DNA from 2 places in the Achromobacter sp. D10 genome. Region 1 is predicted to be linked to the other one. Evidence: riboswitches for the same ligand, from Rfam matches in the RefSeq annotation. Region 1 holds a riboswitch; the other holds the start of a gene.
What was found. A riboswitch is a leader RNA that binds a small molecule or an ion and turns the genes downstream of it on or off. The one in region 1 is predicted to bind glycine.

Region 1 (4,927 bases):
ACTCGCCCGGCGCGGCCAGCAGGGCCAGCGCCAGCAGATCCGTGGCGACGGCCACGATGGCGCCTTGTGCATGCGCGGCGTCGGCCAGCTTGCGGTAGTCAGCCACCGAGCCGGTGCTGTGCGGATATTGCAGCAGCACGCCGAAGCACTCGGGCAGGCCTTCGGCCTCGTCGCCGACGGTGATTTCGATATCCAGGCCTTCGGCCCGCGTGCGCACGACTTCGATGGTCTGGGGATGCACGTGGCGCGAAATGAAGAACACCGTGCTCTTCGACTTGGCGCTGCGGCGCGCCAGCGTCATGGCTTCCGCGGCGGCGGTGCTTTCATCCAGCAGCGAGGCGTTGGAAATATCCAGGCCGGTCAGGTCGGCGACCATGGTCTGGTAGTTCAGCAGAGCCTCCAGGCGGCCCTGCGAAATCTCGGGCTGGTAAGGCGTGTAGGCCGTGTACCAGGCGGGATTCTCAAGAATGTTGCGCAACACCACGTTCGGCGTCTGCGTACCGTAATACCCCTGGCCGATGTAGCTGCGGTAGACCTTGTTGCGGCCGGCGATCTGCTTCAGCTCGGCCAGCACGTCGGTTTCGCTGCGCGAAGCGGGCAGCGCCAGCGGAGCCTGGCTGCGGATCTTGGGCGGCACGACTTCTTCGATCAGGGCGTCCAGGCTGGCGCTGCCGATGACGGCAAGCATGGCGGCCTGGTCGGCGTCGGAAGGGCCGATATGGCGGGGGATGAAGTCGGTATGGGTGTCTAGGGCGCGCGACATGGGGAGATCTCGGGATAGCGGGTGTCGTCGGAGGACGGACGGTGTTGCATCTTGAGCAACGGGCGCGGAGCCTGTGCCTCCGCGCCCGTTGCCTACAAGCGGCTTAGCCGTTGGCGACGGCTTCGTAGCCAGCGGCGTCGAGCAACTTGTCGGCGTCCGCGGCATTGACCGGCTTGATCTTGAAGATCCAGGCGGTGAAAGCCGATTCGTTGATCAGGTTGGGGTTGTTTTCCAGCTCTTCGTTGAACGCGACGATCTCGCCGGCCACGGGAGCGTAGATGTCCGAAGCGGCCTTGACCGACTCGACCACGCCCGCGGTTTCACCGGCGTTCAGCTTCGCGCCGACCTTCACGTCGCCAACGAAGACCAGGTCACCCAATTGATCCTGGGCGGTATCGGTGATGCCGACGACGAACACATCGCCCTCGGCTTTGACCCATTCATGGGACTCGGTGTACTTGCGATCGGTGGGCAGACTCATGGGAACTCCTGAGGGAATGCGGGTAGATGAATGGTGTTGCGCGCCTCGCGCGGGCGACCGTCGCCCAGGGGGCCGGCGGCTCGCGCGAAGCTTCGAGTTTACGAGTGTTCGACCGCTTTGCCGTTACGCACGAACGGCAATTTGCAAGCCAGGGCCGGCACCCATTTGCCGCGGATGTCGACCTCGACCGTGTCACCCGGCTTCACGCCTTGCGGCAGGCGGGCGAAACCGATGGAGACGCCCAAGGTAGGCGACATGGTGCCGCTGGTGAGTTCGCCCATGCCGTCCTTGGTGCGCACGGCCATGTGCGCGCGCATGACGCCGCGCTCTTGCAGCTTCAGGCCGATGAAGGCGGCGGGGGTGGCGAATTGCTCCAGCGCGTCGCGGCCAATGAAGCGGCGCTCGGCGTTCTTCAGGGAGACGGTCCAGGTCAGGCCGGCCTGGTCGGGCTGGGTCAGCTCGTCCATGTCCTGGCCATAGAGATTCATGCCGGCTTCCAGGCGCAGCGTATCGCGCGCGCCCAGCCCGCAGGGACGCACGCCCTGGGCAACCAGATCGCGCCACAACTGCACGACCTCGGTAGCGGGCAGCACGATCTCAAAGCCGTCTTCACCGGTGTAGCCGGTACGGGCCACCAGGGTGTCGTCGCCAACGCGGGCGGCCACGAAGGGGGTCAGCGGCTCGCTGGCGACCTGCCATGCCGGGCGGGCAGCCCAGACCTTGGCGCGGGCGTTCGGGCCCTGCACGGCCACCATGGCCAGATCGCGGCGCGGCGTAATGGCGACGTCGAACTGGCCAGCCTGCTTGACGCGCTGCATCCAGGCCACGTCCTTGTCGGCCGTGCCGGCGTTGACCACGACGCGCCATTCGTCGGCGGCGAAGAAGTAGATGATCAGGTCGTCGATGACGCCGCCTTGCGGATTCAGCATGCAGCTGTACAGCGCCTTGCCCGGCACGGTCAGCTTGGCCACGTCGTTGGCGACCAGGCGTTGCAGGAACGCGAAAGCGTCCGGGCCGGCCACGTCGACGTTCAGCATGTGCGACACGTCGAACATGCCGGCGTCCTGGCGCACGGCATGGTGTTCTTCCAGCTGCGAACCGTAGGCCAGCGGCATGTCCCAGCCGCCGAAATCGACCATTCGGGCGCCAGAGGCGATGTGTTCTTCGGCCAGCGGGGTGCGTTTGAGGGTTGCGGACATGCGCGGAAACTCCGGGGCGGCAATGTTGCCAGGGTTACGGAATGCCTGTGGTGCGTAACGGCCTGCGCCGGCACTACGGCTGAATCTTCCGCCCCTCTGTCCTTTTGCCTGAGAGTTGCCCCGCGTGGCGGGTTTGCACCTTCGGCGCCTGGGCTGCTCGACATGTCCCTATTTCAGGGGCGGCGCCAGGTCTCTCCAGAGTGCTGTTTTGCCGCGTCCACATGGTGAAAACCGGGACGGAGCAAGCATGGGCGGTATGGGTTACCTGAGCGATTCCGGGCGAATTGCGCCTTCGGCGGCGGCCGGACGTACAGGCCGCTCTCTCCCGCAACATGCGTGACAGCGGCGCAAGCATACAACGAAAGCCGCAGCCAGGGAATGCCCCGCCCTTGCGGCCTGCCCGCGTCTTTGCGGGCCCGGTGCTAGCCCAGCGCCGTGTCCAGCAGCATCATCAACACGAATCCCAGCATCAGCCCGCAGGTCGCGTAAACCTCATGCCCCTTGCGATGCGATTCCGGAATGATTTCGTGGCTGATCACGAACAGCATGGCGCCGGCGGCAAAGCCCAGCCCCCAGGGCAGCAGCGGTTCGGACCAACCGACCACGGCCGCGCCCAGCACGGCGCCCAGGGGTTCGACCAACCCCGACAACATGCCCAACGCCACCGCGAACGCGCGCTGGTAACCCGCGGCCAGCAGCGCCACCGCCACCACCAGCCCCTCGGGAATGTCCTGGATCGCAATTCCGGTGGCCAGCGCGGTGCCGCGCATGGCGTCGTTGCCCGCGTAACCCACGCCGATGGCCAGGCCCTCGGGCAGATTATGGAGAGTGATGGCAAAGACAAACAGCCAGGTGCGGCGCAGACGGTGGGCCTCGATGCCTTCCCTGCCCTTGATGAAGTGCTCATGCGGCAGGGTGCGGTCCATAAGCAACAGCACGGCAGCCCCCAGCAGCACGGCGGCGCCCACGGTCAAGCCGGCGCCCCAGGGACCGTAGCCCAGGTCGCGGCTTGCGGCGATGCCTGGCGCCACCAACGAAAATGCGCTGGCCGCCAGCATGACGCCGGCCCCGAAGCCGAACATGCTGTCCTGCATTTTCTGCGGAATGCTGCGGGCGAACAGAATGGGCACGGTACCCAGCGCCGTGGCCGCGGCGGCCACCAGCCCGCCCAGGAGGGCATCGGCCACGTGCGGCGCGCGCACGTCCAGATAGGCCCACAGCTGGTGCAGGCCCAGGCAGGCCACCAATACCGCCAACGTCCACACGCTAATGCTGGTGGCCGCTGGCCGCACGCGATGACGGCTGAAGGTGTTCATGTGCCGCTGCCTCCTTGCGAGAGATGCGCTCAGCGCCGAGCCGCCGCGTAGCGGCGCGCCACTTCAGGCCAGTTCACGACATTGTAGAAGGCGCCGATGTACTCCGGCCTACGGTTCTGATACTTGAGGTAATAGGCGTGCTCCCACACGTCCAGGCCCAGGATGGGCGTGTTGCCCTGCATCAGCGGACTGTCCTGGTTGGCGCTGCTTTCGACCGTCAGCTTGCCCGCGGGCGTGACGGAGAGCCAGGCCCAGCCGCTGCCGAAACGCGTGAGCGCGGCCTTGGTAAAGGCGTCGCGGAAGGCCGCCAGCCCGCCCAGGTCCGCTTCGATAGCCCCGGCCAACTCGCCGTCCGGCTCGCCGCCGCCTTCGGGTGACATGACGGACCAGAACAGGCTGTGGTTCGCATGGCCGCCGCCATGGTTGCGCACGGCACCGCGGACGGCTTCAGGCAGCTGTTCCAGCCGCGCCACCAAGGATTCGACCGGTTCATCGGTCGCAATACCCGCGCCTTCCAGCGCGGCGTTCAGGCTATTGACGTAGGTCTGATGGTGCTTGCTGTGGTGGATCTCCATCGTCATCGCATCGATATGAGGCTCCAGGGCGTCGTAGGCGTATGGTAGGGGCGGAAGGGTGTAGGCCATGAATGTCTCCGTGGGATCCGCCCTCTCTCAGAGGCCAGATCAATATCGAAAACATAAATGATAAGTATTTTTATTTGATATCACAACGGCAAGCTTCCAATGCCTGCCATAGCGCCGACCTATCGGCGCCCTGGCCTTGTCGTTACAGCGCCTTGCCGCAAGCGACCCCGGAGGCCCACGCCCACTGGAAGTTGTAGCCGCCCAGCCAGCCCGTGACGTCCACGGCTTCGCCGATGAAATACAGCCCGGCGGTGGTCTTGGCCTGCATGGACTTCTGGTCCAGTCCGCGCGTATCCACCCCGCCGCGCATCACTTCGGCCTTTTTGTAGCCAGCGGTGCCGCTGGGCACCAGAGTCCATTGATGGATATCCTGCGCCAGCGCGCGCAAGGTCTTGTCCGGTGCGTCCGCCAGCCGCAGCGATGCCAGTCCAGGTTTGCCGCCCTGCTCGGCCAGGTGCAGCCAACGGTCGGCCAGACGCTTGGGCCAGAGGCCCGCCAGCACGGTATGCAGCTGTTGCCGGTTG
Region 2 (4,927 bases), on a different contig from region 1:
ATAGAAGACGGGCTTTCCGGCGCGCTGATGAATGCCGGCCCCATCATCCATCCTCCGCTCATCATGATGAACGCGGGTCCGCTCGAACACTTCGACAAGTGGGACATCCACAACGAAGGCACCCAAGCCTCCATACGGCGCGTGACCGACGCGCTGGACGCGGAGCGCATTGCCATTCGCGTGGCCCTGGGCTATGCCGCCCCGCACTTTCCGCTGTCCGACCACTACGCCGCCGAAGGCGACGAATGGATGTACGGCCGCGGCGCCCATGGCAGGCTCACCGACAGCGGGGATTGGCGCGAAGACATCGATCTGCACACCCACCGCTACATGCTCGAGGACACGCGGCTGGGTCTGTCATTCCTGGTGTCCGCCGGCCGTTGGGCGGGCGTGCCCACCCCCGTGGCGCAAGGACTCCTGAGCCTGGCCAGCGCCGTTACCGGCCGTGACCTCTATGCCGAAGGTCGCACGCTGGAACGCCTGGGCCTGGACCGCCTGTCGCGCGACGATATGCGCAAACTGCTGGCTGAAGGCTGCTGATACAAGGATGCAAGCCATGAACCAAAAACTGTGCGTGATCGGCGCTGGCCGCATGGGCGTGGGCATCACGCTGTCATACGTCCATGCCGGCCTGGACGTCACGCTGATAGACATCAAGCCGCGCACGGCCGCCGAGCAGGCCGAGTACTTTGCCCGCGTGCGGGACGATCTGCGCCGCGAGCTCTCCATCCTGTCCAGGCTGGGCTTGCTCGATGCCGCCCAAGCGGAGATTGCGCTGGCGCGCGTGCATCTATGCTCGCGCGAGGATGCGCAAGCAGACCTGCGGCAGGCGCGCGCGGTGTTCGAAGCCGTGCCCGAACGCCTGGACGCCAAGCGCGACGCCTTTCTGTGGCTGGGGTCGGCCTGCGCGCCCGACACCATCATCGCATCCACCACGTCCACCTTTCTAGTTACCGAGCTGGCAGAGCTGGTGCAGGACCCAAAGCGCTTCCTGAACGCGCACTGGCTCAACCCCGCCTACCTGATACCGCTGGTGGAGGTGAGCCGCGGCCCCCAGACCAGCGATGCCGCGACGCAGGGATTGATGGAATTGCTGCGCCAGGCGGGCAAGAAGCCGGTGCAATGCGCCCCTGCCGCCGGCTACATCGTGCCCCGCATCCAGGCGCTGGCCATGAACGAAGCGGCCCGCATGGTCGAGGAAGGCGTAGCCAGCGCCGAAGACATCGACACGGCCGTGCGCCTGGGCTTCGGCCTGCGCTTCTCGGTCCTGGGACTGCTGGAATTCATAGACTGGGGCGGCGGCGACATCCTCTACTACGCCTCGCGCTATCTCGCCGACGCCATCGATCCGCGCTTCGCCTCGCCCGCCGTCATCGCCCGCAACATGGAACAAGGGCGCAACGGACTGCGCGACGGCCAGGGCTTCTACGACTACGCCGGCATGGACGTGAACGCCTACAAGATGGAGCGGCTGGCACAGCTGTGCAAGCGGCTGGAAGTGATGGAGCTGCTGCCCCGCTACGACGCGGCGAGGCAGCCGCCTGCGCGCTAGTCCCGGGGCTGCGCGCCTACTTGTCCAATTCGCCCAGGATCCGGTACGCCAGCCGGACCCTGGCCTCGTTCGGATAGTTGCGGTTGGCCAGTATCACGATGCCCAGGCGCTTGGACGGCACGAACGCCACATAGCCGCCGAAACCGTTGGTCGAGCCCGTCTTGTTGATCCACACGGCTTGCTGCGGCGGCAGCGGCGGGTTCAACGCGGCCACCGGCTGGCTCTGGCTGTTGTAGTTGCCGGCATTGGCCGTCAGCAAGGCGTCCAGCGTCGCCGGATAGCGCAGTTGTTCCCAGGCCAGGTCCTGGACCATGTCGCCCAGTTGGTAATAGCCGACGTGCGTCTGCCCGATCGCATCGCGTAGTTCGGCATTGGTGACGTTCAAGCCCATGTTCGCGTCGACAAAGCGGATCAGGTCGCGCGCGCTGGTCTTCACGCCGTAGGCCTCGTCCGCCAGCACGCCCGGATTCACGCGCACGGGCGCATTTTGCTTGTTGTAGCCCTGCGCATAGTCTGCCATTCGCGCGGCGGGCACGTCGATGTAGGTGCTGGTCAGGCCCAGCTTGGGAAACAGGTCCCGCTCCATCGCCGCCTTGAACGGCTGGTTCAGGCTCTTGGCGGCGACCACGCCCAGCATGCCGATGCTGGGGTTGGCGTAGGTACGGTACGTGCCGGCGGGATGCTCGGGCTTCCAGTTCTTGAGATAAGCCATCAGCTGCGCCTGGTTCTTGATGGCGTCGGGCACCTGCAAGGGGAAGCCGCCGGTCGTATGCGTGCCCAGGTTGATCAGGCTCAGTTTGGCGAAGTCGCTGCCGGCGAGTTCGGGCAGGAACTTGGCCGGGCTGTCGCCCAGGGCCAGGCGGCCGCGCGCCTGTGCATAGGCCGCCAGGGTCGCCGTGTAGGTCTTGCTGATGGACCCGACCTCGTAGAGCGTGTCGCTGCCGGCGGGCTTGCCCGTTTCCCTGGACGCCACGCCGTAGTTGTAGAAGCGCTGCGTGCCGTCCTGGGTCACGGCGACCGACATCCCGGGGATGTCGTGTTCGCGCATGACGGCCTGGACCGCCTCGTCGATCTTGCGGTCCGCGTCGGCCTGGCCGGCCTGCGCCAGTGCGCTGCCGCCGACCATCAGCGCAAACCATCCCGTGCGCAGCATGCTATTCAAGCGCATTCTCGTCATTCCCTGTCGTGTCGAATCCGTGGCGCCGCAACGGCGGCGCGCATGCATCGTAACGCGGCGCGGTGTCCCATTGGTACTAACCCTTGGTCTCATTCCCGGGGATTTTGGCTATTCTCGGCTCGTCGATCCAAAACCTCGCAGAAGAGACCTGCCCCAGCGACAGGCGCCGACGGAGCAACCGCCCCGGAAACTCTCAGGCAAACAGGACTGCGCGGTCTAGACAATCTGGAGAGAGGCGCGATGCGCCCACCGAAGGGGAACCCGCCGCCGCCCGCGCCGCGGGTGAAGCTCTCAGGTACAGAGACAGATGGGGTGCTGCGGCCGGGTGGCCGCGGCCACTCAATCTGGAGCCATCATGCCCCGCATCGCCATCATTGGCGCCGGTATCACCGGCGTCACGTCCGCCTATGCCCTGAGCAAACTGGGATACCACGTCACCGTCTACGACCGCCAGCGCTATCCCGCCATGGAGACCTCCTACGCCAACGGCGGCCAGTTGTCGGCCAGCAACGCCGAAGTCTGGAACAGCACCGCCACCGTCATGAAGGGCCTGCGCTGGCTCGGCCGGCATAACGCGCCGCTGCTGCTCAATCCCAGATTCAGCTGGCACAAGTATTCCTGGCTGGCGCAATTCATCGGGCAGATCCCAAACTACCGCCGCAACACCATCGAGACCACCCGGCTGGCCATCGCCGCGCGCCAACACCTATATGCCATGGCCGAAGAAGAAGGCATCGATTTCGACCTGGAGCGCCGCGGCATCCTGCACATCTATCACGACGCCGCCAGCTTCGAGACCGCGCGCCGCGCCAATGCCTTGTTGCAGGAAGGCGGGCTGGAGCGCTACGCGGTATCGCCCGAAGAAGCGCGCAACATCGAACCCACATTGACGACCACCTGCTACGGCGGCTTCTACACGCCGTCCGACGCCACGGGCGACATCCACAAGTTCACCAGCGGCCTGGCGCGCGCTTGCGAACGCCGGGGCGTGCGCTTCGCGCAGGATGCCGACATCCGCAACATCAGCGTGGACGGCGCGCCGTACGTGCTCGACGTCGCGCGCGAGGGCGGCACGCGCCGCGAACAACACGAAGCCGACGCCATCGTCGTCTGCGCCGGCGCCGTCAGCCGGCAATTCGCGAAACAGCTGGGCGACACGGTCAACATCTACCCCGTCAAGGGCTACTCCATCAGCGTGCACCTGGACGACGCGCCCAGCCAGGCTGCCGCGCCCCGTGTCAGCCTGCTGGACGAGGCCGCCAAGATCGTCACCAGCCGGCTGGGCGACCGCTTCCGCGTGGCTGGCACGGCCGAGTTCAACGGTTTCAACATGGACATTCGCGCCGAACGCGTACAGCCGCTGGTGGATTGGACCCGCAAGCACTTCCCCGGCGTCCGCACCTCGCGCGTGGTGCCCTGGTGCGGACTACGCCCCATGACCCCCAGCATGATGCCCCGCGTCGGCCCTGGAAAACGGCCCGGCGTGTTCTACAACACGGGACATGGGCATCTGGGGTGGACCTTGTCAGCGGCGACCGCGCAGATGCTGGCGGCGAGCGTGCAGGAAGGGGTGGGCGAGGCTTGAGCGGATGGGCGCGGCGCTCGGGTAGGACTGAATTCAGACCATATTGAGCAGGCGACCTGTGCGGATACTCTGGCCATAAGAATCAGATCGCCAACTCGCCGCGTAAGAGCATTGCGAAAAACGGGTGCTCCGGCACAGCCTAGTTTTCGGCCAGCGCGGTCTCCTTCCTATTCTTATCATCCGCGGAGACAAGCATGGAGGAATTCGGCTCCACCGTACTGTTCTGGCCAAACACACCATTGTTCTTGCACACCTGCCCCTCCTTCATCACCAGGACTATCCCGTCCGGATCGACCAACAGCGACAGGTCCTTCAACGGATCGCCGTCGACCATGACCACGTCCGCCAGGTAGCCTGGGCGCAGCATGCCCAGCTCGTCCGGCCGTTGCATGATCTCGCCGCCCAACCGGGTGGCGGACATCAGCGCCTCGGCCGGGGTCATGCCGATGTAATCGACGAAGTACTGGAGGTCGCGGGCATTGGTGCCGTGGGGCATCCAGGCAAAGCCGTAGTCGCCGCCGGGCAGGATGCGAATGCCGCGCTGGTGCATCTTGCGCAGTGACTCCGAGGCGATTTCCAGTTCGCGCTTGTAGCCCATTTGTTCGGCGATGGC

Region 2: it holds a riboswitch for glycine, as region 1 does, so the genes downstream of both, VCS63_RS20450 (D-amino acid dehydrogenase) here and gcvT (glycine cleavage system aminomethyltransferase GcvT) in region 1, are expected to answer to the same signal.

Annotation. Positions count from the first base shown of each region.
Region 1 is NZ_JAYJLE010000012.1:100,763-105,689, forward strand. It holds gene gcvP (aminomethyl-transferring glycine dehydrogenase) at 1-763, opposite strand, end outside; gene gcvH (glycine cleavage system protein GcvH) at 867-1,244, opposite strand; gene gcvT (glycine cleavage system aminomethyltransferase GcvT) at 1,343-2,443, opposite strand; glycine riboswitch at 2,530-2,652, opposite strand; glycine riboswitch at 2,686-2,781, opposite strand; gene VCS63_RS24490 (ZIP family metal transporter) at 2,866-3,759, opposite strand; gene VCS63_RS24495 (superoxide dismutase) at 3,789-4,403, opposite strand; gene VCS63_RS24500 (NAD(P)/FAD-dependent oxidoreductase) at 4,546-4,927, opposite strand, start outside.
Region 2 is NZ_JAYJLE010000007.1:257,319-262,245, reverse strand. It holds gene VCS63_RS20465 (NAD/NADP octopine/nopaline dehydrogenase family protein) at 1-540, shown strand, start outside; gene VCS63_RS20460 (3-hydroxybutyryl-CoA dehydrogenase) at 557-1,552, shown strand; gene ampC (class C beta-lactamase) at 1,569-2,705, opposite strand; glycine riboswitch at 2,858-2,949, shown strand; glycine riboswitch at 2,951-3,040, shown strand; gene VCS63_RS20450 (D-amino acid dehydrogenase) at 3,085-4,314, shown strand; gene VCS63_RS20445 (amidohydrolase family protein) at 4,454-4,927, opposite strand, start outside.